Diaphorobacter ruginosibacter: one gene and its partner. The protein of the gene in region 1 interacts with the protein of each later gene in a pairwise test. Links are inferred from orthologs where the notes say so. Each region holds a gene or a part of one and is shown on either strand. Other genes may lie near its edges.

What was found.
Region 2: the proteins of H9K76_RS22185 (region 1) and H9K76_RS09180 interact in binary tests that used the Escherichia coli proteins (3 or more experiments, as listed by UniProt). The link is inferred for Diaphorobacter ruginosibacter from one-to-one orthologs.

What each region holds. Positions count from the first base shown.
Region 1 is NZ_CP060714.1:4,918,871-4,933,238, reverse strand. What follows is about bases 4,638-7,482. They hold H9K76_RS22185 (glutamate-5-semialdehyde dehydrogenase), read right to left. Parts: upstream 6,778-7,482; coding sequence 5,497-6,777; downstream 4,638-5,496. Other genes in these bases: H9K76_RS22175 (sensor histidine kinase), read right to left, coding at 7,145-7,482; H9K76_RS22180 (hypothetical protein), read left to right, coding at 6,866-7,150; trkA (Trk system potassium transporter TrkA), read right to left, coding at 4,638-5,492. In the rest of the region: H9K76_RS22205 (potassium transporter Kup), read right to left, coding at 1-910; gshA (glutamate--cysteine ligase), read right to left, coding at 1,099-2,394; H9K76_RS22195 (TrkH family potassium uptake protein), read right to left, coding at 2,520-3,986; more of trkA, read right to left, coding at 4,029-4,637; more of H9K76_RS22175, read right to left, coding at 7,483-8,656; H9K76_RS22170 (response regulator transcription factor), read right to left, coding at 8,634-9,329; phnD (phosphate/phosphite/phosphonate ABC transporter substrate-binding protein), read left to right, coding at 9,556-10,545; phnC (phosphonate ABC transporter ATP-binding protein), read left to right, coding at 10,710-11,480; phosphonate ABC transporter, permease protein PhnE, read left to right, coding at 11,468-12,292; phosphonate ABC transporter, permease protein PhnE, read left to right, coding at 12,285-13,106; H9K76_RS22145 (cupin domain-containing protein), read left to right, coding at 13,290-13,733; holA (DNA polymerase III subunit delta), read right to left, coding at 13,782-14,368. UniProt on the Escherichia coli protein: Catalyzes the NADPH-dependent reduction of L-glutamate 5-phosphate into L-glutamate 5-semialdehyde and phosphate. The product spontaneously undergoes cyclization to form 1-pyrroline-5-carboxylate.
Region 2 is NZ_CP060714.1:2,000,723-2,015,617, forward strand. The notes cover bases 4,213-7,171. They hold H9K76_RS09180 (sulfate/molybdate ABC transporter ATP-binding protein), read left to right. Parts: upstream 4,213-5,107; coding sequence 5,108-6,235; downstream 6,236-7,171. Other genes in these bases: cysW (sulfate ABC transporter permease subunit CysW), read left to right, coding at 4,213-5,053; H9K76_RS09185 (disulfide bond formation protein B), read left to right, coding at 6,298-6,801; bla (class A beta-lactamase), read left to right, coding at 6,871-7,171. Outside these bases: H9K76_RS09150 (DEAD/DEAH box helicase), read left to right, coding at 1-91; H9K76_RS09155 (FMN-dependent NADH-azoreductase), read right to left, coding at 179-835; H9K76_RS09160 (LysR family transcriptional regulator), read left to right, coding at 991-1,896; H9K76_RS09165 (sulfate ABC transporter substrate-binding protein), read left to right, coding at 2,034-3,044; sulfate ABC transporter permease subunit CysT, read left to right, coding at 3,213-4,088; more of cysW, read left to right, coding at 4,127-4,212; more of bla, read left to right, coding at 7,172-7,824; H9K76_RS09195 (glutathione S-transferase), read right to left, coding at 7,873-8,556; H9K76_RS09200 (RidA family protein), read right to left, coding at 8,662-9,009; H9K76_RS09205 (GntR family transcriptional regulator), read right to left, coding at 9,097-9,891; H9K76_RS09210 (indolepyruvate ferredoxin oxidoreductase family protein), read left to right, coding at 10,214-13,714; H9K76_RS09215 (ABC transporter ATP-binding protein), read right to left, coding at 13,960-14,679; H9K76_RS09220 (ABC transporter ATP-binding protein), read right to left, coding at 14,708-14,895. UniProt on the Escherichia coli protein: Part of the ABC transporter complex CysAWTP involved in sulfate/thiosulfate import. Responsible for energy coupling to the transport system.

The DNA of each region.
Region 1 (14,368 bases):
GCGCCTGCGATGCGATCACCGTCGCCATGGTGGCCAGCACCACCAGCGGCAGCACGGCCCAGCTGGGGGCCAGCATGAAGAACGGGTTCTTGATCGCGTCGGGATTCTCGAGTATCAATGCGCCCTGTCCGAAGTAGCACAGCGTGAGTGCCGGCATGGCGATGCTGAACCAGGCCAGGCGAATCGGCTTGCGGCCGAAGTGGCCCATGTCGGCATAGAGCGCCTCGGCCCCGGTCACGCAGAGCACCACGGCCCCGAGAATCACGAAGCTCACGCCCGGGTTGCTGGCGATGAAGCTCAGCGCATAGTGCGGGCTCAGGCCGCGCAGCACCGTCGGGTGCTGTGAAATGTTCCAAATGCCCAGGACCGCGATGCTTGCGAACCAGATCAGCATGATCGGCCCGAAGAACTTGCCGATGCCGCCGGTGCCGTGCTTCTGGAACCAGAACAGCAGGATCAGCACCACCAGCGTGAGCGGCACGACGCCCTTCGTGAAGTGCGGCGAGACGATCTCCAGACCCTCGACCGCCGACAGCACGGAGATTGCCGGCGTGATGACCCCGTCGCCATAGAACAGGCAGGTGCCGAAGATGCCGATCATCATCAGCACCGACCGCAGTCGTGGCTTGTCCTTCACCGCCTGCGACGCCAGCGCCAGCATGGCGATCAGGCCGCCTTCGCCGTTGTTGTCGGCACGCAGCACCAGCACCACGTACTTGAGCGAGACGATCAGCGTCAGCGTCCAGAACAGGATGGACAGGATGCCGTAGACGTTGTCATGGGTGAACGGCACGTATCCCGAGCCGAAGACCTCCTTCAACGTGTACAGGACACTGGTGCCGATGTCACCATAGACGACACCGATCGCGCCCAGTGTGAGCGATGTGAGGGAGGATTTGGCGTTTTGCACGGGAATCTGGCTGTTTGCCGTAGTGTTGGCGCGAGCGCCTCAAAAGCGGGTCAAAAGCCGATCAAAAGTAGGTCAATGGTCGCTATTTTGCTCTGCCCTTGATTGGACGCAAGCAATGAATGAATGTCGGGGGTCCACCGCACAGCCCACTTGACATTCATCCACGCTTCACACGATTTCCAGCGATATCAGTCGTAGACCTCGGCATTCGGGTCGGTCGCCTCGAGTTCATAGCTGGATGCCAGCATGGCCAGGCGTGCGATCACGCCGTACATGTAGAACCGGTTGGGAGCGCTGGCTCCGGGACGCGCACCCGGCTGCGGCAGGTGCGTGCTGTGCTCGAACGCCAGCGGCACGAAGCTTGCGCCCGGCGCGTTCAGGTTCTCGTCCGTTCCACGCTCGGCATGCATGCGGTAGAAGCCGCCGACCACATAGCGATCCATCATGTAGACCACCGGTTCGGCCACGGCTTCGTGCACGCGCTCGCGGGTGAGCACGCCTTCCTGGACGATCACGTCGTGCACGACCTGGCCATCCTTGATGACGGCCATCTTGTTGCGCGTCTTGCGGTTCAGGTCCTCGAGCTCCTTGGCATCGCGCACCGTCATGATGCCCATGCCATAGGTGCCGTTGTCGGCCTTCACCACCACCCACGGCTTCTCGTTGATGCCATATTCCTTGTACTTGCGGCGCACCTTGGTGAGCGTGGCGTCCACGGCGGTCTGCAACGCATCGAGGCCGATGCCTTCGTTGAAATCGACGCCTTCCACCTTGGTGAACAACGGATTGATCAGCCACGGGTCGATGCCCAGCATCTTGCCGAATCGCTTGGAGACCTCTTCATAGCTCTGGAAGTGGCGGCTCTTGCGGCGCACGCTCCAGCCCGCATGCAGGGGCGGCAGCAGGTACTGCTCATAGAGCTCCTCCAGGATGCCCGGCGGGCCCGCGGAGAGGTCGTTGTTCAGCAGGATGGTGCAGGGGTCGAAGTTCTTCAATCCCAATCGGCGCTTGGTGCGGATCACCGGCTCGAGCGTGATGGACTCGCCGTGAGGCAGCGTCACCGTCGTCGCCTTCTTGATCTCCGGGCTGATCGAGCCCACGCGCACATTCAGTCCGGCCATGTTGAAGATGCGCTGCAGCTGCATCACGTTGGCCAGATAGAAGGTGTTGCGCGAATGATTCTCGGGAATGATCAGCAGGTTGCGCGCCTCGGGGCAGATCTTCTCGATCGCGGCCATGGCCGCCTGCACCGCCAGCGGCAGCATCTGGTCCGTCAGGTTGTTCCAGCCGCCCGGATACAGGTTGGTGTCGACCGGTGCAAGCTTGAAACCGGCATTCCGGATGTCCACGGAGGAATAGAAGGGCGGCGTGTGCTCCATCCATTCCAGGCGGAACCAGCGCTCGATCGCCGGCATCGAATCCAGAATGCGTTGTTCCAGTTCGTTGATTGGCCCGGTCAGGGCGGTAATGAGATGGGGAACCATCAATGTCCTCGCAAAAGACTTCAGGCGGGTTGGCGAAACATTTTAGGCGACTCGTTTATTCAAGCTCAATGAGAACAGGCGCCGGTCGCGACACATGCATCACGGACGGCCTCTGCACGCCGTGGCTAGCGCCGCCAGAAAGTCGGTGTCAGCAGCGCGATGAAGCTCAGGATCTCCAGGCGCCCGAGCAGCATGCCCAGGGTGCAGACCCACAGCTGGAAATCGGTGAGCACCGCGTAGTTCGAGCTCGGGCCCAGCCGTCCCATTGCCGACCCCGAGCAGTGCACGCTCGCCAGCACGGCGGAAAAGGCCGTCAGCGGATCGAGGTCGGTCAGCAGCAGCGCCATGCTCAGCAGGATCACCGTGGCGCCGTACATCAGCATGAAGGCCAGCACCGAGAAGATCATGTGGTTGTCCACCACCGCCTGCCCCAGCCGCACCGGCTGCACTGCCGCCGGGTGGATGATGCGGGTCATCTCGCGCTTGGCCTGCTTCAGCAGGATCAGCATCCGCGCCATCTTGATGCCGCCACCCGTCGAGCCGGCGCCGGTCGCCACGCCCGACAGCATCAGCATGAACACCGGCACGAACACGGGCCAGCCCAGGTAGTCGGCGGTCGTGTAGCCGGTGGTGGTGGCCACGGAGATCAGCTGGAACATGCCCATCCGCAGGGCGTCGGACGGCTCGTACACGCCCTTGGACCAGAGCAGCAGCGCGACCAGCAGGCCACCGCCGATCAGCGTGGCCATCGTCGCCCGCATCTCGATGTCGCGCCAGAAGCCGCGCCAGTTGCCCTTGCGCAACGCAATGAAGTACAGCGCGAAGTTGCAGCTGGCCGCCATCATGAAGAAGATGGCGATGCATTCCATCAGCGGCGACTTGAAGTACGCGAAGCTCGCATCGTGAGGCGTCAGCCCCCCCAGGCTCACGGTTGTGAACATGTGCATGATCGCGTCCTCCGGCGTCATGCCCGCCCACCAGTAGCCCAGCGCGCAGAACAGCGAGAACAGCACGTACACGCCCCACAGCCCCTTGGCGGTCTCCGTCATGCGCGGGGTGAGCTTGGTGTCCTTGACGGGGCCCGCGGCCTCCGCCTTGAACAGCTGGCTCGCTCCCACGCCGAGCAGCGGCAGCACGGCCACCGCCAGGATCAGAATGCCCATGCCGCCGATCCACTGCATGAAGGTGCGCCACATGTTGATCGACAGCGGCAGCTGATCGAGGTTGGACATGACCGTCGAGCCCGTCGTGGTCAGCCCCGACACCGCTTCGAAATAGGCGTGTGTGAACGACATGGGCTGGTGGATCTGCCAGGACACCAGCAGCAGCGGCACCGCGGCGAACAGCGGCAGCACGACCCACACCATCGACACCAGCAGCACGCCGTGGCGCGGCAGGAGTTCACGCTGGTACTTGCGCGTGCCGAACCACAGCACGGCGGACACCAGAAAGGTCAGCAGCATCGAGATCACGTAGCTCTGCCAGAGCCCGTCGTCGGCATACAGCGAGGCCGACAGCGGCACGAGCAGCGCGCCGGCGAACATCGCCAGCAGGGCGCAGAGCAATCGCAGGACGGGCAGGATGTCGGACATGGTGGTCGGATGGGTGGCGGGCGTTTCGGCAGTGCCTGCGGGTCAGAAGTAGGTGGCACTCACGCGGAAGAGCTTTTCCACGTCCTTGACCAGGCGCTTGTTGGGCAGGAAGAACACCACATGGTCGTTGCTTTCGATCACCGTGTGGCTGCGCGGAACGATCACCTGCACCTCCCGCTGCTTCGGCTCGCTGCCCTCCTCCTGTGGTTCCGTCGGATCGGGAAGCCCGCGCACGATCAGCCCCATCGTGACCTCGGGCGGGAGGTGGATGTCGCTGATCTTGCGCCCCACCACGCGAGAGCTCTTGGCATCGCCGCGCGCAACGATCTCCAGCGCCTCGGCCACGCCGCGGCGCAGGCTGTGCACCGCCTGCACGTCGCCCTGCCGCACATAGGCCAGCAGCTCACCGAGCATGGCCTGCGCCGGGGACAGCGCGATGTCGATCTGCGTGCCGTGCATCAGGTCCGCGTAGCTGCGCCGGTTGATGAGCGCCAGCACCCGGCTCGCTCCCATGCGCTTGGCGAGCAGGCTCGCCATGATGTTGTCCTCATCGTCCCCGGTGATGGCCAGGAAAAGGTCGACGTCCTCGATGCTTTCGTTGCCGAGCAATTCCTCATCGGTCGCGTCGCCCTGCAGGACCAGCACATCCGACGGCAGCTCGGACGCGAGCGCCACGCAGCGCTCGGGACTCATCTCGATGATCTTGATGTGATGGCTGCCCTGCCGGGTCAGCTGCCGCGCCAGTCGCAGCGCCACGCGCCCGCCGCCGGCCATCATGATGCGGCGCACCGGCCGGGCATTCTGCCCGCTCGGGCGGTGAAAGGACGACAGCACCTCGGAGATCTGCTCGCGCCCGGACAGCACGAACACTTCGTCCCCCGGCTCCACCATGGTCGAGCCGTCGCAGGAGATGAAGCGGTCGGGCTCCTCCGCGAACCGACGGTAGATGCCCACGATGCGCATGGCCACGTCGGGTGCCATCAGCCGCAGCGCTCCGATGCGATGCCCCACCATCGGAGCGCCGCCGCGCGCGCGCACGGACACCAGGCATGCGCGCCCACCGGCGAATTCGCGCACCTGCATGGCCTCCGGGAACTCGATCAGCTTGCCGATGTAGCGCGTGAGCGACTCCTCAGGGCAGATGATCCGGTCGACGCCGAAGCCGTCCTTGCCCAGCAGCTTGTCGCTCTTGTCCAGGCCCGACGATCGCACGCGCGCCACGAGCTTGGGAACGTTGAACATCACCTGCGCCACCTTGCAGCAGACCAGGTTGGTCTCATCCTGCGCGGCACAGGCGATCAAGAGATCGGTGTCGTTGGCGCCCGCCTCGGCAAGCACCCGGGGATCGATGCCGTTGCCCACCACGCCGCGCAGGTCATAGCGCGACTCGAGCTCGCGCAGGCGTGCCGGATCCTGGTCGATGACCGTGATGTCGTTGCGCTCGGAAACCAGGCTGTCCGCCACGCTCGCGCCGACCCGGCCCGCTCCCAGAATGATGATTTTCATGAGCTCAGCTGCGGATTTCGCCTTCGCCCAGCACCACCCATTTGAGCGAGGTCAGGCCCTCGATGCCCACCGGCCCGCGCGCATGGAACTTGTCCGTGCTGATGCCGATCTCCGCACCCAGGCCGTACTCGAAGCCGTCGGCAAAGCGCGTGCTGGCATTCACCATCACACTGGCCGAGTCCACTTCGCGCAGGAAGGTCTGTGCATGCATGTGGTTGGTGGTGATGATGGCGTCCGTGTGATGGCTCGAATACTTGTTGATGTGGGCGATCGCCTCGTCCACGCCCTCCACGATCTTCACGCTGATGATCGGGGCCAGGTATTCCTCGCTCCAGTCGGCCTCGGTGGCCAGCGCCAGCGTGGCTCCGGCCACCGGCTTGAGGATGTCCAGCACTTCGGGCGTGCCGCGCATCTCCACGCCCTTGGCGGCAAAGACGGCGCCGATCCTTGGCAGGAATTCCGCCGCGACGCCGCGCGCCACCAGCAGGCTTTCGCTGGCATTGCAGGGGCTGTACTTCTGTGTCTTGGCGTTTTCGGTCACCCTCACCGCCATGGCGATGTCACAGGGGTCGTCCACATAGGTGTGGCAGTTGCCATCCAGGTGCTTGATGACCGGCACGCGCGCGTCGCGGCTGATGCGCTCGATCAAACCCTTGCCGCCGCGTGGAATGATCACGTCCACATAGTCGGGCATGGCGATGATCTGGCCCACCACTTCGCGGTCGGTGGTCTGCACCAGCTGCACGCCGTGCTCGGGCAGGCCCGCTTCAGCCAGCGCCCTTGAGACCAGCAGCGCCAGCGCCTTGTTGGAATCGATGGCTTCCGAGCCGCCGCGCAGGATGCAGGCATTGCCGCTCTTGATCGACAGGCTCGCGGCCTCGATGGTCACGTTCGGGCGGCTCTCGTAGATCATGCCGAACACGCCGATCGGCACGCGCATCTGTCCCACGCGGATGCCGCTGGGCTGCTGCTTCATGCCTAGGATCTCGCCGATGATGTCCGGCATCGCCGCCAGTTGCTCGCAGCCCTCGGCGCAGGTCTCCAGCACCTTGGGGGTCAGCTTGAGCCGGTCGACCATGGGCTCGGGCAGGCCCGCGGCGCGCGCGCGCTCGAGGTCGCGGGCGTTGTCGACCTGCAGCGCGTCCACGCTTTCGCGCAGCAGACGGGCCAAGGCCTTGAGCGCTTTGTTTTTAATAGCAGCTGGAGCCTTGGCCATCAGCGCAGAGGCTGCCTTGGCCTGTACTCCGAGAGCGTGGGAATATTCAGCGATGTTGAGCGCGTTCATAGCCATGATTCTCTCCGAAACCGTCCGGCCCGCGTGCACATGGGCCTGTTCCGGTTACGCTTGTTGGCTTTTCCACCCCGCAACCGCCATGTCCGACACCGCACACTACGAACTCCAGAGCCTTCGCGAACGTCTCCAGCAACTGGCCGACGGCAGCCTCAGTCCGCATGGCTTCAGCGACAGCGCCCGCTCGCTGGAGGCTCTGCTGGCGGCCCTGCCCGCCCGCTACGCGGAGGTGCTGTTCGGACTGCTCGATCGGCTCGAGTCGGGCGCCCTGTTCACCGAGGAGAGCTGCTCGTTCAGCCTGAAGGACCTGACCGACAACCTGCGGCTCTGGGCCGACAAGGCCGAGGCGCAGTTGCAGCGCTCATGACGCGCCCGCAACCGGCGGCCGTGGCATAGGCGGCAGCGGCGGCAGCAGCAGCGCGGCCTTCACACCCGTCGGCCCGCCGCCCTGCGCGCTCCGCGCTCCCTCCGCCCGGTTACACACGCTGAGCTGCGCGCCCAGCGCCAGCGCCAGGTCGCGGCAGATGGCCAAACCCAGGCCCGCGCCCTTGCCGCCACCGGTGACGAAGGGCTCGAACAGCCGCTGCGCCACGTTGGCGGCCAGCCCCGGGCCGCTGTCCCAGACCTCGAGTTCGCACCCCTTCCCTTCCAGGCTCCGCAACCGCATGCCCAGCTCCGAGCCTGCCGGCGCGTGCTGGATGGCATTGGTCAGCAGGTTCTTGAGGATTTCCTCCACCATCCACCGCTCGCCCGTCCAGAGCAGCGGAGCCTCGGGGGCATCGAGTGAGAAATCCAGCTGCTGGCGCGCCAGCAGCGGCGAGAGCTCCACCGCCACGTCCTGCATCAAGCCGCGCAGCTCGACCTGTTCGCGCGATGGATCCGGGTCATGCCGGTCGCCCTGGGCACGATTCCACATCAGCAGCTGATGCACCACGCGGCTGGTCCGCCCGGTGGTGTCGGCAATGTGGCCCAGGGCCTCGTGCGCCGGCACATCGCCCTTGAGGCCGGATTCCGCATGCAGCTGCAGCACGGCCAGCGGCGTGCGCAGCTGGTGGGAGGCATCGGCAATGAAGCGCTGCTGCCGCTGCCGGGAGCCATCGACGCGCGCGAGCAGCCCGTTGAACGCGCACAGCAGCGGCCCGACCTCCTCCGGCGTCGATGCGGCGGACAGCGGCTTGAGGTCATCCGGACTGCGCTGGTCGACCGAGCGCGCCAGCACCCGCAGGGGCCGCAGCGCCACGGTGGCGACGACCCACATCGCCACCAGCAGGAGCAAGAGCAGCGCCACCTGCCGGGCCAGCGTGTTCCAGAGAATCGCGCGCCCGATCGCATAGCGGTACGAGACGTACTCACCCACCTGCACCACCACGTAGCGCATGCCCTCCGCGGACTCCACGGGCTGCCACAGCGCCACGAAACGCGCGGGCTCTCCGTCGGGCATCTGGCGGTCATAGAACTGCAGCCGCGAGGCATAGGCCGTGTTCACCGGAGGCAGGCCGGTGTAAGCGGGCAGCGCCGCATCGCCTGCAAGAAAATCGCCATTGAGAAAGTTCACGCGATACAGCAGCGGGCTGCGCCCCGGCTGCTCGCGCAGGTCGGAGCGCACATCGGTGGAGTACAGCTCCAGCGCCGAATGGGGCAGCGTCACCTGGAGCTCGCCGCGCTCGAGCCGGATCATGTCTCCCAGCGCATGGGAGGCCGTCACCAGCAGCCGGTCATAGGCCGTCTGCGTGGTCTGCAGCGCGGTGCGATAGCTCAGCCAGGCGTCGATCAGCACGAATACCAGCAATGGCACCGCCATCCAGATGAGCAGCCTGCGGCGCAGCGAGAACGCCCGCGACGCCGCGGCATCAGGGCTGCGGCGCGCGGCCACCGGCACTGTCCTGGCTTTGCTGGATCAGGTAGCCCACGCCGCGCAGCGTCGTGATCTGCACGTCGGTGTCCAGCAGCTTCTTGCGAAGACGGTGCGCCACCACTTCCACCGCATCGGACTGCGGGGCCTGCCCCGATGGAAACACCAGCGCCATCAACCGCTCCTTCGTCACCGCATGGCCCGGACGCTCCATCAGCGCCGCCAGCAGAGCCGATTCGCGCGGCGTGAGTTCGAGCGCCCGTCCGTCCACGTAGGCCACATGCGACGCGCGCTCCACCCTCAGGCTGCCGCAGCGCATCTCGCCCGCGTTGCCCCCTGCGCGGCGGCACAACGCACGCAGGCGGGCCTCGAGTTCGTCCAGGTCGAAGGGTTTGGCCAGATAGTCGTCCGCACCCGCATTCAGGCCCGCCACGCGGTCGCCCACCGCGCCGCGCGCCGTCACCACCAGCACCGGCACCTCATTGCCCCGGGCCCGCACCTTCGAGACCAGTTGCAGGCCGTCCATGACCGGCAGCCCGAGGTCGAGCATGACCACGTCGTACTGCCCCGCCCCCAGGTGCACGAGCGCCTGCACGCCATCGGTGCAATGCTCGACATGGATGCCGCGCCGCGTGAGCACGCGCGAGAGCGCGGCGCTCAGGTCCAGGTCATCCTCGACCAGAAGCACCTTCATGGCAAAGCCACCTTCATGGAGCCCCATGCATCCGTGCGTATTGCTGCATCGCAGCAATCGCCATGCGCCTCGGCAAACGCCCGTGTAACGAAATTTTTTCCCATATTGAAAGCTACTTGAAAGCCAAGCGCAAGCCAGTCGAAAGCCAGCCGGCGACCGCGCGGATTGTGCTCCCTATAGTCCGAGCATCCCATCATTCAACCAACCCATTCCACAAGGATAAGAGATGGCCTTGAACCTCACCGCACGCGCCGCCCTCCTGGGCGTGGCGCTCGCCGCATCCGGCGCTGCATTCGCCGACGAAGCATGCTCCCACCGCGGCGACCTCGACGCGCAGTTCTGCGACGCCAACAAGGACCTCGTGGCCGACACGCCCACCGACCCGAAGAAGCTCAAGGACCCCAGCACGCTGGTGTTTGCCTTCACGCCGGTGGAAGACCCCTCCGTCTACGAAAAGCTGTTCCGCCCGTTCATGGGCCACCTGTCGCAATGCGTGGGCAAGAAGGTCGTATTCTTCCCCGTGCAGTCGAACGCCGCGCAGATCGAGGCCATGCGCTCGGGCCGCCTGCACATCGCCGCATTCTCGCCCGGTCCGGTGAACTTTGCCGTGAACCTCTCGGGCGCCGTGCCGTTCGCCATCCGTGGCAACGACCAGGGCCCCGTCGGCATGCACCTGAAGATGATCGTGCAGAAGGGCAGCAGCTACCAGAAGCTCGACGACCTGAAGGGCAAGCGCATCGCCCACACCTCGCCGTCGTCGAACTCCGGCAACCTCGCGCCGCGCGCGCTGTTCCCCAAGCTCGGCATCACCCCCGACAAGGACTACAAGGTCGTCTACTCGGGCAAGCATGACCAGTCCATCCTCGGCGTGAAGACCGGCGACTACGACGCCGCCCCGGTGGCCAGCGACGTGCTCGAGCACATGACCGAGCGCGGCGTGGTCGGCAAGGACGACTTCCGGGTGCTCTACACCAGCGAAATGTTCCCCACCGATGCCTACGCGTTCGCCTACAACCTGAAGCCCGAACTACAGGAAAAGATCAAGGGCTGCTTCTTCAACTACAAGGTTCCCGCCGAAATGGCCAAGGGACTGGGCGGCGATCGCTTCCTGCCGATCACCTACAAGAAGGATTGGGAGCTGGTGCGCACCGTGGCCCAGGCCTCCGGCGAATCGTTCACGCGTGAAGCTTTCGACAAGGCCGCTCAGAAGAAATAACGGCTGATTGAACCACGCGGGCGGATGTTGCCGGGCAGCATCCGCCCGCGTTGTCATTTGAAGGGGGCCGCCTTGGGGCGACCTCCTTGCAATCCGCTCCGAAGAACACGATACAAGCACTTGAAGGCACCCTGCCCATGAGCAATCAAGCCCCATCCACCACCATCGACGCCGCCATCGAGATCCGCAGCCTGGTGAAGGAATACCGCGCGGGCCAGCCGATCCTCAAATCGATCGACCTCGCCCTCCCGGCGTCCGGCCTGACCTGCGTGATCGGCCCCTCCGGCACCGGCAAATCGACCATGCTGCGCTGCATCAACCGCCTCGTCGATCCCACTTCGGGCGAGATCTGGGTGAACATCGAGGGCCGGCGCACCGACATGGCGAAACTCAGCGGCCGTGAACTGCGCCGCGCGCGTCGCCACATCGGCATGGTGTTCCAGGAATACAACCTCGTCGACCGGCTGAGCGTGATGGAAAACGTGCTCACGGGCCGCCTCGGCTATCTCTCCGCATGGCGCGCATGGCGGCGCAAGTTCGACGCACAGGACTTCATCCATGCGCAGCAGCTGCTCGACGAGGTGGGCCTCGGCGACTTCGCCTCGCGCCGTGCCGATGCCCTGAGCGGCGGCCAGCGCCAGCGCGTCGGCATCGCCCGCGCGCTCATGCAGCGCCCCGCCGTCCTGCTGGCCGACGAACCCACCTCCTCGCTCGACCCCAAGACCTCCATCGAGATCATCCAGCTGCTACGCGAGCAGGGCATCCAGCGCAAGATCCCGGTGATGGTCAACATCCACGACGTGGAGCTGGCGCGCAACTTCGCGGACCGCATCGTCGGCATGACCGGCGGCCATGTCGTCTACGACGGCGCGCCCGCCGGCCTGACCGAGGAGCACCTCACACAGATCTACGGAGGCAAGGCATGGCTGGAATGACGGACAGGCACGCCACCGCGACCGCATCGGCAAGCCCGGCACAGCGCAAGCCGTTCAGCATGGGCTGGCAGCAGCGCACCGTCCTGCTCGCGCTGCTGGCCTACTGCGCCTGGGCGCTGGCCAGCATGGGGGTGAACAGCGAGCGCCTTGCGAACGGCTGGTCGGCGGCGGCAAAGTTCATCGGCATGATGTTTCCGCCGCAGATGGGCAAGATGGACGAGCTCTGGCAAGGCCTCAAGGAAACCATGCAGATCGCCGTGCTCTCCACCGCCGTGGGCATCGTGCTGAGCCTGCCCGTGGGCCTGATGTCCGCCTCGAACATGTCGCCGGCTCCGCTGCGGGCATTCGGCCGCGGGCTCATCGCCGTGTGCCGTGCGCTGCATCCCGTGATCAGCGCCATCCTGTTCGTGAAGGCCGTCGGCTTCGGACCGCTCGCCGGCATCCTGGCGCTGGTCGTGGCCACCGTCGGCTTCGTCGGCAAGCTGTTCGCCGATGCGATCGAGGAGATCTCGCCCAAGCCGATCGAGGCGATCAAGGCCACCGGCGCCTCGTTCATGAACGTGGTGCTGTTCGGCGTGCTGCCGCAGGTGATCAGCCGCTTCGTGGGCTTCGCCACCTACCAGCTCGACTCCAACCTGCGCAACTCCACCATGGTCGGCATCGTCGGCGCGGGCGGCATCGGCGGCGTGCTGTTCGCCGCTTTCCTGCGCTATGAATACAACTTCGTGTGCACGATCCTGGCCGCGGTGATCGCGATCATCGTGGCCGGGGAACTCATCGTGAACGCCGTGCGAAAGGCCCTCCATGTCTGAAGCAGCGCCGACACTCCACCCCGCCGCACCCGCGAAGTGGGAACGCTTCACCTTCGGCCAGCGCATGCTCCGCTATGTGCTGTGGATCTTCTGCGTATGGGCCATCGTGCAATCGGTGCGCTACATCGAGGTGATTCCCGAGTTCCTCTATGACGCGCCCGAGCAGATGGGCGACATGCTCGGCCGCATGTGGCCGATCGACTGGGCCTACTTCCAGCCTGACGTGCTGCAGGGCCTGACCGAAACGCTGCACATGGCCACGCTCGGCACCGTGCTGTCGCTGTTCCTCGCGCTGCCGCTCGGCGTGATGGTCGCGCCCAACGTCACGAAGAGCAGGACGCTGAACTTCATCGCGCGCGTTCTGCTGGTGGCCAGCCGCTCGGTGAACTCGCTGGTCTGGGCCATGCTGTTCGTCGCCATCTTCGGCCCCGGGCCGCTCGCCGGCATGTTCGCGATCGCGCTGCGCTCCGTGGGCTTCGTCGGCAAGCTGATCGGCGAGGCGCTGGAACAGACGCCCAAGGGCTCCATCGAGGCGCTGCAGGCCACGGGCGCAGGCAAGTTCGCGCAGCTCTGGTACGGCTACTGGCCGCAGATCAAGCCCGCGTTCTGGTCGGTGGCGCTGCTGCGCTGGGACATCAACGTGCGCGAGTCCGGCGTGCTCGGCCTCGTGGGCGCGGGCGGCATCGGCGTCGTGCTCAACACCTGCATCGACCTGTTCCAGTGGGACCGCGTGGCGCTCGTGCTGTTCACCGTGCTGGTGGTGGTCGCGGTGGCGGAAATCATCGTGCTGCAGATCCGCAAGCGCGTGCTGTAAGACAGGCGGGCCGCCCCACCTCGCATCCGCACAAACCCCGAAATGGAAGAGCCCGGGCCTCGCCTATAGTGAATTCCGTCCACTCAGCACATGCCGCGCTCCGGCCCCCCGGACGCGGCATTTCTGTTGGTGGCGTGTCCTGAACAATATTCACACCAGCAAGAAAGAAGGGCGTCTTCCATCATGCGCAGCAACCCGTTCACCAGGATCCCCGGATTCACTTCGTTCACGGCATTGGCCCTGCTGACCGCCACCAGCTTCGTCCATGCCGAGGTCTATCCGCGCGAAAGCATGATCAAGGCCGAAAAGAAGGAGGCAGCAGGAGGCAAGGGTGTGCTGCACGGGGAATATGCGTTCACGCGCGACATGCCGAAGAAGGACGAGGCGATCAAGGAGATCAGCTGGCTCACGCTGAAGCCGGGCGACTCCATCGGCTACCACAAGCACACGACGAACGAAGACACGTACATCATCATCTCGGGCACCGGCATCTTCAAGGACAAGGATGGCAAGGACGTGCCCGTGAAGGCCGGTGACGTGACCATCGTGCGCAAGGGCGAATCGCACGGGCTCACCGCCACGGGAGTCGAGCCGCTGGTGTTTGTCGATGTGATTGCCGAGCAGTAACCGCCGCCTGCCGGCTGCGCCACGACCAGGCCCCGCTTCGTTCCGCCGTCAGCGCGCCCCGCAGGTCTTGCACAGCTGCAGCCCCAGGCGCTGCAGTGCCAGCCAGCCGTTCTGCGGCCAGTCGGGTTGCTTCAGGCCCTTGACGATGCCGTCCACCGTGTGCGCCGACTGCAGCAGCCGCGCCAGCGCGGCATCTCCCACGTTCGGCAGGATGCGCTCGAACAGGCGCTCCTTCGGCCCCCAGATGCGGTTTTCGCGCAGCGCCATGGGCAGGGGCTTGCCGGCATTCATCGCGTCTTTCACGCGCTTCAGCGAGCGGATGTCCTCGGCCAGCGCCCAGTGCACCAGCACCTCGGCCTCGCCTTCGGCCTGCAGGCCGTCCATCATGCGCTGCATGCGGGCGACGTTGCCGGAGAGCACGGCCTCGGAGAGCTTGAAGACGTCGTAGCGCGCGACGTTGAGCACGGCCTGCTCCACCTGTGACCAGGTGAGCTCGCCCTGCGGATACAGCAGCGCGAGCTTCTGGATTTCCTGGTGCGCGGCAAGCAGGTTGCCCTCCACGCGATCGGCAAAGAAGGCCAACGTGCGCTGGCCCTCCTCGCCTGCGACCACGCGCTGGCCCTGGCTGGCCAGGC
Region 2 (14,895 bases), 2.9 Mb from region 1 along the record:
GGCGCGGGCGGCAGAGGAGGAGCAGGCGGAGGGCGGAGCACGGAAGGCCGAAGGTGATTCCAGCAAGGATTTCAGAACGCGGGGCCGTTGATGCCCTGACGTGGCGATGCCCCATGCAACGACAAAGGCCGGATTGCTCCGGCCTTTGTCATTTCTATACGGCGCTGCGCGTAGGGTGTCAGGCTGCTTCGGCGAGCTCGGCCTGTTCCTCGTTGGCGCTGCTTGCCTGCACGGCGCCTTCGATGTCCTTGACCGCGCTGGCCAGCCCTGCAGCCTTGGCTTCTGGGCCCATGCCGATGCCTTCGGCGCGCACGAAGCGCACGTCGGTGATGCCGAAGAAGCCGAACATCACCTTCAGGTAGCTTTCCTGGTGTTCCATGGCCTGGCCCTGCTCGCTGGTGGAGTAGAAGCCGCCGCGGGTCGAGGCGACGATCACCGTCTTGCCCTTGGCCAGGCCTTCAGGGCCGGATGCGGTGTAGCGGAAGGTGCGGCCGGGCTGGGCGAGGCGGTCGAGCCAGGCCTTGAGCTGCGTGGGAATGGTGAAGTTGTAGAACGGAGCACCGACCACGATCACGTCGGATGCCAGGAACTGGCTCACCAGGCGTTCCGAAACAGCGTTCTCGCGCAACTGGGCTTCGCTCAGGCCGTCTGTCTGGCCGGTGCGGGGCGCCAATGCGTCAGCCGTGAAGTGCGCGGGAGCATCGGTCAGCAGGTCGAGGCGGGCTACCTGGGTGCCAGGGTTGCGGGCCACCCAGGCGTCCACGATCTGACGGGTGAGCTGGCGCGAAACGGAGTGTTCGCCGGTGATGGAGGAGTCGATGTGAAGCAGTTGCATGGTCAATGTCCGGTTGAAATGAGGTCTGGGGTGGAGAGCTGCACTTCTGTGCTGCTCGATGGAATGAATTGTGATGGCGGAACGATCTTTTGATTAGATGGCAAAATTGCGATTGATTGTCCCGAATATCGAACTAATTAACCGGATGGACCACCATGCAAGACCTCAATGACATGCTGTACTTTGCCGAAATCGTGGAGCATGGCGGCTTCACTGCCGCGAGCAAGGCGCTGGGTATTCCGAAGTCCCGGCTGTCGCGCCGGATCACCGAACTGGAGGCGCAGCTCGGTGTGCGGCTGCTCCAGCGCACCACGCGCAAGCTCTCGCTGACGGAAGTGGGCGAGACCTATCTGCGCCACTGCCAGTCCATGCGAGACGAGGCCCAGGCAGCGGCCGATGCCGTTGCGCAGGTGCAGACAGTGCCGCGCGGCACCGTGCGCGTGACCTGTCCGGTCACCCTGGCGCAGACGGTGCTCGGCGAACTCATACCGACCTACATGGCGCGCTGCCCGGAGGTCCGGCTGGAGATGCGCGTGCTCAACCGGCCGATCAACCTGGTCGAGGAGGGTATCGACGTGGCCCTGCGCGTTCGCAATTCGCTCGAGGAAAGCGGCAGCATGGTGGTCAAGCGCCTCGGGGAAGGGCGCGTCAGGCTGGTGGCAAGCCCCGAGCTCCTGATCCGGCAGGGAACGCCTCGCGTGCCGCAGGATCTGGAGCGCCTGGACAGTCTGTCCATTTCGATCGACGAAGGTCGCACCACACTGCAGCTCTTCAACGATGAGGGCGAGGAGGCCGTGGTGCAACTGAAGCCGCGCTACGTGGTCGACGATCTTCAGATGGTCAAGTTCGCCGCGATTGGCGGCACGGGGTTCTGCTGGCTGCCCGACTATCTGTGCCACAAGGAGCTGCAGGACGGTCGCCTGGTCGAGTTGCTGCCAGGGTGGACCCAGCGCGGCGGCATCGTGCATGCGGTGTTTCCATCCCGCCGCGGCCTGCTGCCTGCGGTACGCAGCTTCCTGGACTTTCTCGGAGAGACCATACCCCAGCGCAGTCGGCTCTGAGCCTCTATCGCCCTGCAGGGCCCGCCAATCCTTCTATATTCCAAATTTCGATAAATTAACAAAAATATATTCGTTTGAGTTTTAAGTATGTGTCTCCACAATGTGTTCACCTTTAGAAACACCGAGACGTAGACATAATGATTTCGACCCGCTCACTCAAGACCCTGATTGCCGCCGTCGCCGTGGTGGCCGGCAGTGCCGTTTCCGCCCAGTCGTCCAATACGCTGCTCAACGTCTCCTACGACGTGGCGCGAGAGTTCTATAAGGACTACAACCAGGCCTTCATTGCTCACTACAAGAAGACCACCGGCAAGGACGTGAAGGTGGACCAGGCGCACGGCGGCTCCAGCGCCCAGGCTCGCGCCGTGAATGACGGCCTGGAAGCCGACGTGGTGACCTTCAACACCACCACCGACATCGATTTCCTGGCGGGCAACGGCGTGGTCGCGAAGGACTGGGCGAAGAAGTTCCCGAACGACGCGTCGCCCACCACCTCGACCATGCTGTTCCTGGTGCGCAATGGCAATCCCAAGAACATCAAGGATTGGGAAGACCTGATCCGCCCCGACGTGAAGGTCGTCGTGGTCAACCCGAAGACCGGCGGCAACGGCCGCTACGCCTATCTGGCTGCATGGGGCTATGTCCGCGAGAAGGGCGGCACCGACGCACAGGCCGCGGAATTCGTGGGCAAGCTGTTCAAGAACGTGCCTGTGCTGGGCAAGGGCGGCCGCGATGCGACCAGCATCTTCCTGCAACGCAACATCGGCGATGCGCTGATCACCTTCGAGTCGGAAGTTGTTTCCGTGGAACGTGAATTCGGCAAGGGCAAGGTCGATGCGATCCATCCGTCGGTGAGCATCGTGGCCGAAAACCCCGTGGCCGTGGTCGACCGCACCGTTGCGAAGAAGGGCACGCGCGAACTGGCGACCGAGTACCTGAACTATCTGTACTCGGACGAGGCCCAGGAGATCGCCGCAAAGCACGCTCTGCGCCCGCGCTCGGAAGCGGTGCTGAAGAAGCATGCCGACGTGTTCAAGCCGATCAAGCAGTTCACCGTGGCGAAGTACTTCGGCTCGCTGGGCGAGGCGCAGAAGGTGCACTTCAATGACGGCGGCCAGTTCGACAAGCTGTACACGCCCGGCAAGTAAGCCTGGCGGCATCCCGGGTCACCGCGCGCCACTTCCCTGAGCCAGCGGTGGCACACGGGTGCCACGGGGCGGCTCATGTGCGTGCTCCGCTGGCTCGGGCCGCGCGCATCGAACATTGACCATTACCCTGGGCCGCGCTCCCATTTCACACCAAGAAGACACCGATTTATGACTGCTGCGGCGCTGAACGCATCGCCCGGGGGAACCGCCACCCCGCGCGGGCCCAAACGTGTGCTGCCCGGGTTCGGGCTCACGCTGGGCTACACGCTTTTCTACCTGAGCATCATCGTGCTGATTCCCTTGGCCGCGCTGCTGTTCAGAACCTTCCAGATGACCTGGCCAGAGTTCTGGGAGGCCGTGGCCGCCCCGCGCGTGCTGGCGTCCTACCGGCTCACGTTCGGCGCCTCGTTCATCGCGGCCTGTGTGAACCTGGTGTTCGGCCTGCTCGTGGCATGGGTGCTGGTGCGCTATCAGTTTCCCGGCAAGAAGATCGTGGATGCGCTGGTCGATCTGCCATTTGCGCTGCCCACCGCCGTGGCCGGCATTTCGCTCACCGCGCTGCTCGCTGGCAATGGCTGGGTGGGGCAGTACCTCGAGCCGCTCGGCATCCAGCTGGCGTTCAATCCCAATGGCGTGGTGATCGCGCTGATCTTCATCGGGCTGCCGTTCGTGGTGCGCACGGTGCAGCCGGTGCTCGAGGATTCCGAAAAGGAACTCGAGGAGGCAGCGACCAGCCTGGGTGCAACGCGCTGGCAGATCTTCTACAAGGTGATCCTGCCGGGCATCACGCCCGCGCTGCTCACGGGCTTTGCGATGGCCTTCGCCCGCGCGATCGGTGAGTATGGCTCCGTCATCTTCATCGCGGGCAACATGCCCATGGTCTCGGAGATCACGCCGCTCATCATCATCGGCAAGCTCGAGCAATACGACTACCGGGGCGCGACCGCCGTGGCCGTGACCATGCTGTTCTTCTCCTTCATCATGCTGCTGGTCATCAACGGCCTGCAGGCTTGGCAGCGCAAGCGTCAGGGGGCACCGCTGTGAACGAATCGCATTATTTCCTGCTGACGGTCATTGGCGCGATGCTCGCGCTGGTTCTGGTGGCCTACCGCCTGACCGCACCGAAGAAGGGCGGCAAGCCCGAGAAGCTCACGACGACCGAGCCGCGTGCCGTGCGCTGGATCCTGATCGGCACCATGTTGGTGTTCCTGCTGCTGTTCCTCGTGCTGCCGCTCGCCGCGGTGTTCACCGAGGCGCTGCGCAAGGGCGTGGATGCCTACCTGGCCGGCCTGCGCGAACCCGATGCCTGGTCCGCGATCAAGCTCACGCTGATCACCGCGGTGATTGCCGTACCGTTGAACCTGGTGTTCGGCGTGGCCGCGGCCTGGTGCATTGCCAAGTTCGACTTCAAGGGCAAGGCGTTCCTGATCACGCTGATCGACCTGCCTTTCTCGATTTCACCCGTGGTGGTCGGCCTGATGTACGTGCTGGTGTTCGGTGCGCAGGGCTGGCTGGGCCCCTGGCTCGCCGCGCACGACATCAAGATCATCTTCGCCGTGCCGGGCATCGTGCTCGCCACGATCTTCGTGACCTTTCCGTTCATCGCCCGCGAGCTGATTCCGCTGATGCAGTCGCAGGGAAATGACGAAGAGCAGGCCGCGATCGTGCTGGGCGCGAGTGGCTGGCAGACTTTCTGGCACGTGACGCTGCCCAACATCAAGTGGGGCCTGCTGTACGGCGTGATCCTCTGCAACGCCCGGGCGATGGGCGAATTCGGCGCCGTGTCGGTGGTCTCGGGCCACATCCGGGGTCAGACCAACACGATTCCGCTGCACGTGGAAATTCTCTACAACGAGTACCAATCGGTGGCCGCATTTGCCGCTGCCTCGCTGCTGGCCCTGCTGGCACTGGTGACGCTGGTGATCAAGTCGGTGGCCGAGTGGCAGGCGGAAAAGCAGATGGAAGCCGCCGCCGCGATGCCGCCGGAACGCCCCACGACGGCCGGCTGATGAATTGACTTCCTCTCGCGCCGAGGCGCGGGAGGGAACAGGAAGGATTACAGAATGAGCATCGAAATTCGCAACGTCAGCAAGCAGTTCGGCGATTTCCAGGCATTGCGCGACGTCAACCTCGACATCAAGTCCGGCGAGCTCATCGCCTTGCTTGGTCCCTCGGGCTGCGGCAAGACCACGCTGCTGCGCATCATCGCGGGCCTGGAGACGGCCGATGTCGGCACCATCTCCTTCAGCGGCGAGGACACAACCGATGTGCACGTGCGTGATCGCAACGTGGGCTTCGTGTTCCAGCACTATGCGCTGTTCCGGCACATGACGGTCTTCGACAACGTCGCCTTCGGCCTGCGCGTGAAGCCGCGCAAGGAACGCCCGAGCGAGGCCCAGATCAAGGAGAAGGTGATGAACCTGCTCAAGCTGGTGCAGCTCGACTGGATCGCCGACCGCTATCCTTCCCAGCTCTCTGGCGGCCAGCGCCAGCGTATCGCCCTTGCGCGCGCGCTGGCGGTGGAGCCCAAGGTGCTGCTGCTTGACGAGCCGTTCGGTGCGCTGGATGCCAAGGTGCGCAAGGAGCTGCGCCGCTGGCTGCGCCGACTGCATGACGAGTTGCACGTCACCTCGATCTTCGTCACGCACGATCAGGAGGAGGCGCTCGAGGTGGCCGACCGCGTGGTGGTCATCAACAAGGGCAAGATCGAGCAGGAGGGCACGCCGCAGCAGGTCTGGGACAATCCCGCCAGCCCGTTCGTCTATGGCTTCCTGGGCGACGTGAACCTGTTCAAGGGCCGCGCAAGCGACGGCCGCGTGTACCTGGACGACGGCATGCAGCTCGACAGTGTCGATGCCGCCAATGCGAACGAGGCCAAGGCCTTTGCCTTCGTGCGCCCGCACGACCTGGACGTGGAGCGTTACTCGCCAGGCCAGGCGCTCGATGCGCAGGGCCGCCCGCGCGGTATCGTTGCACAATTGTCGCGGGCGATTGTCGTCGGACCGATTGCGCGGTTGGAACTTATCCCGGAATCCGATAACCAATCGGCGGACAATACGACCTCGGAATCGATCATCGAAGCGCAGATTCCGGCGCAGCAGTTTCGTGACCAGGGGCTGCGCGAGGGCGAGATGCTGGTGGTGACACCACGCCACGCCAAGGTTTTCCTGGACCAAGCTGCCGGTATCTGAGGCCACTTTCCCGCGACAAGCCGGAAGCTGGCCACGGAAGGCCGGTTTCCAAAGGACAAAAAGTGGTTTTCAACTGGATTTCGCGGGCTCCGCGTCAGGTTCTCGGGCTCATCAGCCTGGCATGTATCGCCATGCTGGCATTCGGCATGTATCTGCAGCACGTCGTGGGGCTCGAGCCATGCCCGATGTGCATCGTGCAGCGCTATGCGCTCATTCTCGTGGCCGTCTTCGCCGGCATCGGTGCGATGCGCTCCGGCCCCGGCTGGTGGAAGACCTGGAGCTTCCTGGCACTGCTGATGGCCGGCTTCGGAGCCTTCGTGGCCGCACGCCAGAGCTTTCTTCAGTGGTACCCGCCGGAGTTCGCCACCTGCGGTCGCGACTTCTACGGGATGATCGAGAACTATCCGATCAGCCGCTCCATTCCGATGATCTTCCGTGGATCGGGTGACTGCACCGCCATCGACTGGACTTTCCTGGGCGGCTCCATCGCCAACTGGTCCTTCGTGTGCTTTGCGATCATCGCCATCGCACTGCTCGTGGCGCTGGTGCGCGGCGGCAGGCGTTGAAGCTTGTTCGATGAGTCGAATCAAGGCTCCCCGGCATGTGCGGGGGCTATGTGTTGGCGGGACCGAAGAATGAACGACATGAACATGCAGCGGCGCCAGTGGCTGTCGCTGGGCCTGCTGGGCGCCGCAGGTGTTTCGCTGACCGGTTGCGGTACGGTGAAGCAGTTCACGGGCCTCGGGGATGGCGACGCGAAGGCGAAGGGCCACTCCTTCGAGCAGCGGCTTGCCGAACTGGAGGCGCGAAGCGGTGGCCGCCTCGGCCTGTCGGTGCAGATACTGGGCAGCGAGCGCACGTTGAGCCGTCGCGAGGACGAGGCTTTTCCCATGTGCAGCACGTTCAAGCTGCTGCTGGCGGCCCGCATCCTGCACCTGTCCCAGTTGGGCGAGTTTCCGCTGGAACAGGCGCTGCTCTACGAGAAGCGCGACCTGGTGCCCTATTCACCCGTCACCGAAAAATTCGCGGACGCCCAGGGCATGACGGTGCGCGAACTCTGCGAAGCCGCCGTGGTGGCAAGCGACAACACCGCTGCCAACCTGCTGCTCAACCTCCAGGGCGGTCCGGCGGGCCTGACCCGCTGGCTGCGCATGAGCGGCGATATGAAGACGCGGCTCGATCGCATCGAACCCGACCTGAACACCGCGATCATCGGCGATCCGCGCGACACCACCACGCCGCGTGCCATGGCACGCACCACGCTTTCGCTGCTGACGGATGCCAAGGGTGAGTTGGCACCCGAAAGCCAAAAGCAGCTCCAGGACTGGCTGCTTGCCAGCCGTACCGGCGACAAACGCCTGCGTGCAGGCATGCCCGGAGAATGGACGGTGGGAGGCAAGACCGGCTCCGGCGATAACGGCACGGCCAATGAGGTCAGTGTGGTCTGGGCGGGGAAGGATGCGGCGCCGATGCTGGTGAGCGCATTCCTGACCGGAGCGATGAAGGTCGACTCCGACGGCCGCGATGCCGTGCTGGCGGATGTGGGCCGCGTGGTGGCCGACTGGTACCGGAGCGGCAAGGCTTCCTAGGCATTAACGGTGGGAGGCGTGACGGCACGCGGCCGTCTTGTCACAGCATTAGACCGCAGGGCGCGTGGACTGAGCCGAGCCATCGAATACCGTTGGCCCGGTGGTTCCGGGAACCCATACCGGGTAGGTCTCCATCACCTCGGCGTACAGCGCCGAGTCCATCCAGCGTTGCAGCCAGGCCTGCAAGTGTGGCCATGGCTTGCGGGCCCAGGCGTCCTTGTCGATGTGCGCGAACTGGCGCACGAAAGGACGCAGGGCCATGTCGGCCAGGCCCGGGTTGACACCCAGGAGATAGCCCGTGGCCGCGAGCTGTTCGTCGAGGGAGCCCAGCCACTCGTCTGCGATCCGCGCGGCTTCCGCGACTTCATCGCTGCCATGGCGATCGGGGTACTTGCTGCGGTCGAGCGCCGGCTTGAAATGCCGGTCGTTGCGCTCGATGAGTGCAAGCATGGCCTGCTGCGTACCATCAGTCGGTTGCAGCCAACCATCGGCGTCACGGCCCTGCAATGCGTGCAGCATGATGTCCAGGCTTTGCTCGATGACGCGGCCATCGGCCAGCACCAGAACGGGAACGGTCGCCTTGGGCGAGACCTGCAACAGGGACTGCGGCTTGTCGCGCAGCTTGATTTCCCGAAGCTCGCAGGCGAAGCCGCTATAGGCGAGTGCGAGTCTGGCGCGTATCGCGTAGGGGCAGCGGCGGAAAGAATAGAGAACAGGCAGGGCGGACGTCATGCACTGATTGTCCGCCAGTATCGATACACCCGGGCCGTCCGGCTCACGATGCTCTTCAAGGAAGGCAACTGCCGAAGGCGGGCGTCGAGCGGAGGCCGGGAGTGGTCAGGCGACCGCCACCACGCCGATTTCCACGGTGAACGCAGGACGCGCCAATGCCGACTCCACGCAGGCACGCGCCGGTGCGTGGCCTGCTGGAACCCATGCATCCCACACGGAATTCATCTGCTCGAACGTCGTGTGATCGGCCAGCCAGATCGTGGCCTGCACGATCTTGGTCTTGTCCGTTCCGGACTCGGCGAGCAGTGCATCGATCTTGTCGAGGATTTCCCGGGTCTGGCCGGCGACGTCCTTGGCGGTGTCGGTGGCAACCTGGCCGGCGAGGAACACGAAGCCGTTGGCGATGACGGCCTGGCTCATGCGGGTGTTGGTGTGAAGGCGTTTGATGGTCATGAATTTTCCTTTAAGAAAAAAATAGATCTTACAACGCCCGGTCCGGCCTGTCGAAGAATGCCGTGCCGCGGTATGTGAGCGCGATGCTCATTCCGTCCTGGCGAGCGATGGTGGCTTCATCTTCAGGGCGGGTGCGGTGCTTGGGGTAGGGGGCTGAGAGGCCTCCCAGCCCTGGTCCTGCAGGAAGAACTTGGCCACCATCTCCTTGGTGATCTGCACGGCCCGCTTCAGGCTCAGGTCGATGTGCTCGGACAGGGCTTCCAGCGCCTCGGCCGTCTTGCGTGCGCGGATCAGCTCGACAAGCCGGGCGTGCGCGTCGAATGCGCGCGCATTCCAGTCGGACTGCTCCAGATCGATGTGGCGCGCCACGTGGATCCGCCGTGTGACCTGTTCGAGGAATTGGCACAGTTCGCGGTTGTGCGACAGCGCGGTGAGGCGGCGGTGGAACTCCTCGTCGGTGAGCAGATGTTCGGCGCTGGACATGTTCGCGCTGTTGTCCATCACCTCTTTCCAGTAGTCCGCCAGCGACTCGATCTCGGCGTCACTGGCATGGGTGACCGCCAGATAGACGGCGCGCCGCTCGAGCGCGATGCGCACCTGGTAGAGGTTGAACAGTTCCTCCACGCTGATGGCCTTGCGGAAGAAGCCCTTGTTCATCACGAAGTCCAGGAAGCCTTCCGCCACGAGGCGATTCAATGCCTCGCGCAGCGGCGGACGGCTGATGCCGAACTCGCGGCCCAGCGCCTGTTCGTTGATGCGCGCGCCGGGGCGAAAGTCGTAACGCATCGCTCGCTCGCGCAACTCCACATACAGCCGCTCCACGCTGCTTTCATCCCGCGTCTGCGGTACGTGTTCTGCTTTGGGTTTCTTCTTGGTTGCCATAGGTGCGTGGGCGTTGTTGGAGAGGGGTTGCCTGCGGACGGATCCCTCGGGCCGTTCGTCTGAAAATCCGCGCCGCAACGCTTCATGGAACGGCTGCCGATTCTAGTTGCGGAGAACCCCGAGATTCCCGCAATTTCCCGGGATCATGTCACGTACCGGATCTTCGCACAAACTGTCTTGTAATGTTATTGACTAATGTCGTCATAAGTGTCTACACTTTGATGGAGGCAGGCTTGAAGAAGAATGCAAGCGCGTCAGGGAGCCTGCACGGAACAGCAACGCATTGCCGCGCGGAGGCCTGCGCGGCGGGAGACAAACAGCCATGAGTGATTTGAGTGTCACGAGCCAATTGCGCAACGTCGACCTGGAAGACAAGTACACGGCCGACGAGGGTACGGCTTACCTCACGGGCGTGCAGGCGCTGGTGCGCCTGCCCATGGTGCAGAAGCGCCGCGACCGCGCGGCCGGGCTGAACACGGCGGGCTACATCACCGGATACCGTGGATCGCCGCTGGGCACGTTCGACGACCAGCTGGTCAAGGCACGCAAGCACCTCGAGAAGCACGACATCACGTTCATTCCGGGCGTCAACGAGGATCTGGCTGCCACGGCAGTCTGGGGCACCCAGCAGGCCGAGATCGGAGGCGATGGCAAGTTTGACGGGGTCTTCTCGATCTGGTACGGCAAGGGGCCCGGGGTGGACCGTTCCGGCGATGCGTTTCGCCACGGGAACCTTGCGGGCAGCTCCAGGCACGGCGGTGTGCTGGTGCTGATGGGCGATGACCATACGTGCGAGTCATCGACCACGTGCCACCAGAGCGAATATGCGCTGATGGATGCACAGATCCCGATTCTCTCGCCCGCGGGTGTGCCCGAAGTCGTTCCGTACGGCCTGCTCGGCTGGGCCTTGTCACGCTACAGCGGGGCATGGGTCGGCATGAAGTGCATCAAGGACACGGCCGATGCCTCGGGCTCGGTATGCATCGATGATGCCCAGTTGCGCATCGCGATGCCTGACTGGGACGGCGCGCCGGAGGATGGCCTGAACATCCGCCTGCCCGATACGCCGCATGCGCAGGAGTTCCGGCTGGTCAACTACAAGCTCGATGCGGCGCGTGCTTTCGCGCGCGCCAACCGCATTGACCGCGTGGCATTCGGTAGCCGCGAGGGCGCTCGCACCGGCATTGTCACGTCGGGCAAGAGCTGGCTCGACCTGCGGCAGGCGCTGGCCGATCTGGGAATCGATGAAGCGCGCGCACGGCAGCTCGGGTTGGCCGTCTACAAGGTGGGCATGGTCTGGCCGCTGGAGCCCATCGGCCTGCGCGAATTCGCCCTGGGGCTTGAACAGGTGATCGTGATCGAGGAAAAGCGCGGGCTCATCGAAGGCCAGATCAAGGAGATTCTCTACGGCGAGGCCGACGCGCCGCGCGTGATTGGCAAGCGTGACGAGCAGGGCGCGAAGCTGCTGCGCACCGAGCTTGCGCTCGATGCATCGATGATTGCGCAGGTCGTGGGATCGCGTCTCGCGGCGGCGGATCCATCGCTCAAGGAGGTTGTGCAGCAACTGGCACAGCGCAGGCCGCAGGTCGCGTCGGTGGACGTGATGTCGCGCAGTTTCTATTTCTGCGCGGGCTGTCCGCACAACACCTCGACACGTATTCCCGACGGCAGCCGTGCCTACGCAGGCATCGGGTGCTCCTGGATGGCGCAGACCATGGGCCGCGATACGCTTGGCTACACGCAGATGGGCGCGGAGGGCATGGCGTGGGTGGGGGAGGCGCCATTCTCCCGGCGCACGCACATGTTCCAGAACATGGGTGACGGTACCTACTTCCACTCCGGCCTTCTGGCCGTGCGCGCGGCGGTTGCCGCGAAGACCAACATCACCTTCAAGCTGCTCTACAACGATGCTGTGGCCATGACCGGAGGGCAGCGCCACGACGGGCCGCTGGATCCCATCCGCATGACGCACCAGGTGCATGCCGAGGGCGTTGTGCGCATCGCCGTGGTGACCGACGAACCCGGCAAGTACGACGGCGTGACGGGCTGGGCTCCCGGCGTGACGGTGCACCACCGCGATGAATTGGATGCGGTGCAGCGCACGCTGCGCGAGATCGAGGGCACCACCGTGCTGGTCTATGACCAGACCTGTGCAGCGGAAAAGCGCCGTCGCCGCAAGCGCGGCACCTTCCCCGATCCCGACAAGCGCGTGGTCATCAATCCCGAAGTCTGCGAGGGCTGCGGCGACTGCGGCGTGCAGTCGAACTGCGTGGCGGTTGTGCCGCTCGAAACCGAACTCGGCCGCAAGCGTTCCATCGACCAGTCGGCATGCAACAAGGACTTCTCGTGCATCAAGGGCTTCTGCCCCAGCTTTGTGACGGTGAGCGGCGGTGCGCTGCGCAAGGGCGCTTCGTCGCAGGGTGATTCGGATGCCGGACTGCTCCTGCCCGAACCCGTGTTGCCGGATCTGCGCCAGGGCGTATACAGCCTGGTGATCACGGGCGTAGGCGGAACCGGTGTGGTGACCATTGGTGCGCTGCTTGGCATGGCGGCACATCTTGAGGGCAAGGGCACCGGCGTACTCGACATGGCGGGACTCGCGCAGAAGGGCGGTTCGGTGTGGACGCACATGCGCTTCGGCACCAGCAACGATGCGATCGCGGCTGTGCGCGTTGCCCCGGGCGGGGCCGATGCCGTGGTGGGCTGCGACCTCGTGGTGGCGGCCTCGGCGAACACGCTGGCCATGACGCGCAAGGCCGCCACGCGCGTGCTGCTCAACAGCCAGGAAGTGATGCCCGGGGCTTTCGTGCAGAACCCCGACCTGCAGTTCCCCGCCAACCCGCTTGTGCAGACAGTCGCGCGCGCGGTGGGCGCCGAGAACGTGCAGGTGATCGATGCCGGCAGCCTGGCGCTTGCGCTGTGCGGCGACTCCATCGCCACCAACCTGTTCATGCTCGGGGCCGCGTGGCAGCGCGGCATGATCCCGGTGAGCGCAGAGGCGATCGAGCGGGCGATCGAGCTCAACGGCGCGGCCGTGAAGATGAACATCGCGGCCTTCCGCTGGGGCCGTCGCCATGCGGTCCATCCCGAGGACGTGGTGAACCATGCGTTTGCCGGGAAACCGCGGGGGAGCGGCAAGGCGGTGAGCCTCGCGCCGCAGTCGCTCGACGCCCTGGTCGACCGTCGCAGCCAGATGCTCACCGAGTACCAGAACGCCGCCTACGCCCGGCGCTACCGCGTGCTGGTGGACGAGGTGCGAGCAGCCGAGGCGCGCATTTTGCCGGGAAGCGACGCGCTGGCCAGGGCGGTCGCGCAGGGATTCCACAAGGTGATGGCCTACAAGGACGAGTATGAAGTGGCACGCCTGCATGCCTCGCCGGCGTTTGCCGAGCAGCTCAAGGCCCAATTCGAGGACGGCCACAGGCTCACCTTCCACCTGGCGCCTCCCGGCATGTCGCGGATCGACCAGCGCACGGGGCGACCCGCCAAGAGCGAATGGGGTGGGTGGATGATGCATGGCTTCCGGCTGCTTGCGCGGCTCAAGGGGTTGAGGGGAACGGCCTTCGACGTGTTCGGCAGGACAGAGGAGCGCCGGCACGAACGCGCACTGGTGGACAGCTACGAGGCCATGATCCGCCAGATGGTGGCCGGGTTGCGGGCCGACCAGCACGCATTGGCGCTCCAGATCGCGCAGGCGGTGATGAAGGTACGCGGCTTCGGCCCCGTGAAGGAAGCCCATCGCGTGGCTTACGAGAAGGAAGTGGCGATGCTGCTCGAGCGCCTTCGCCACCCGCTGCCGGGCACGCAACGGGCTGCGGCCTGAGCGCGGAGGGCTTGGAGATCCGCGAGGCCCCGGGCCTTGCGGATCGCCCCGCAGCGTGAACCGGCTGTTGCAATCCGTCATGCAGCGGGATCGACGAGGGGAATGCTCCATCGGCGCACTGCGCACACTCGATGAAAGCGCTTGACGAGTGCTTTCCATGCGCAAATCACCGGTGCGTTTGTGCTGAAGAACTGGTGGCGCCGGAGGCAGGCCCCGCACCTCACTTTGCAATGGCTCGCAACGACTCAGGCCTTGCGGCCGCCGAGATAGAGTTCGCGTACCTGTGGATCGTGCATCAGCTGCTGCGTGGTGCCCGTGAGGGCCACGGTGCCCATCGACAGGATGTATGCGCGATCGGACATGCGCATGGCCTCCATCGCGTTCTGTTCGACCATCAGGATGGTGACCTTCTCCTTGTCGCGCACTTGCACGATGGCGTCGAAAACTTCCTGCAGCACCTTGGGCGACAGACCCGCGGAGGGCTCGTCGAGCAGCAGCACCTCGGGGCTGGGCATGAGGGCCCGCGCAAGCGCGAGGATCTGCCGCTCTCCGCCTGACAGCGAAGAGGCTGCCGCATTGAACTTGCGGCCCAGCACGGGATAGAGCGCGTGGAGTTCTTCCATGCGGCGGTTGCAATCCGGCGTACTCATGTAGTGCCCGCCCACCTGGAGGTTTTCGCGCACGGTCAGGTTGCTGAAGATGTTCTCTGTCTGGGGCACGAAGCCGAGGCTGCATTGCCTGATCTTGCGGAAGATCGGCATCTGCGTGCGGTCCTGGTCATTGACCTTCACATGTCCGCTGCGCGGCAGCAGCTGTCCTGCAATGGTCTTGAGCAGCGTGCTCTTTCCGCATCCGTTGGGCCCGAGCAGCGTCACGATCTCGGTGCGTTCGACCTTCAGCGAGATACCCTTGAGAATGTCCACCTCGGGGGTGTAGCCGGCGACGACATTGTCGATTTCGATCATCATGTGCTTGTACTCCTCGCTTGCGGCTTCAAGCCGCTTCGGCGGGTTCGCGCTTGTCCACGCTTCCCAGGTAGGCCTGTACGACGTGTTCGTTGGACGCCAGTTCATCGGGTTGGCAGCTCGCGACGATGCGGCCGCGATCGAGCACGATGCAGCGTGTGCAGACCTCGCGGATGAAGTGCATGTCGTGTTCGACGATCACCAGGGTCATGCCCT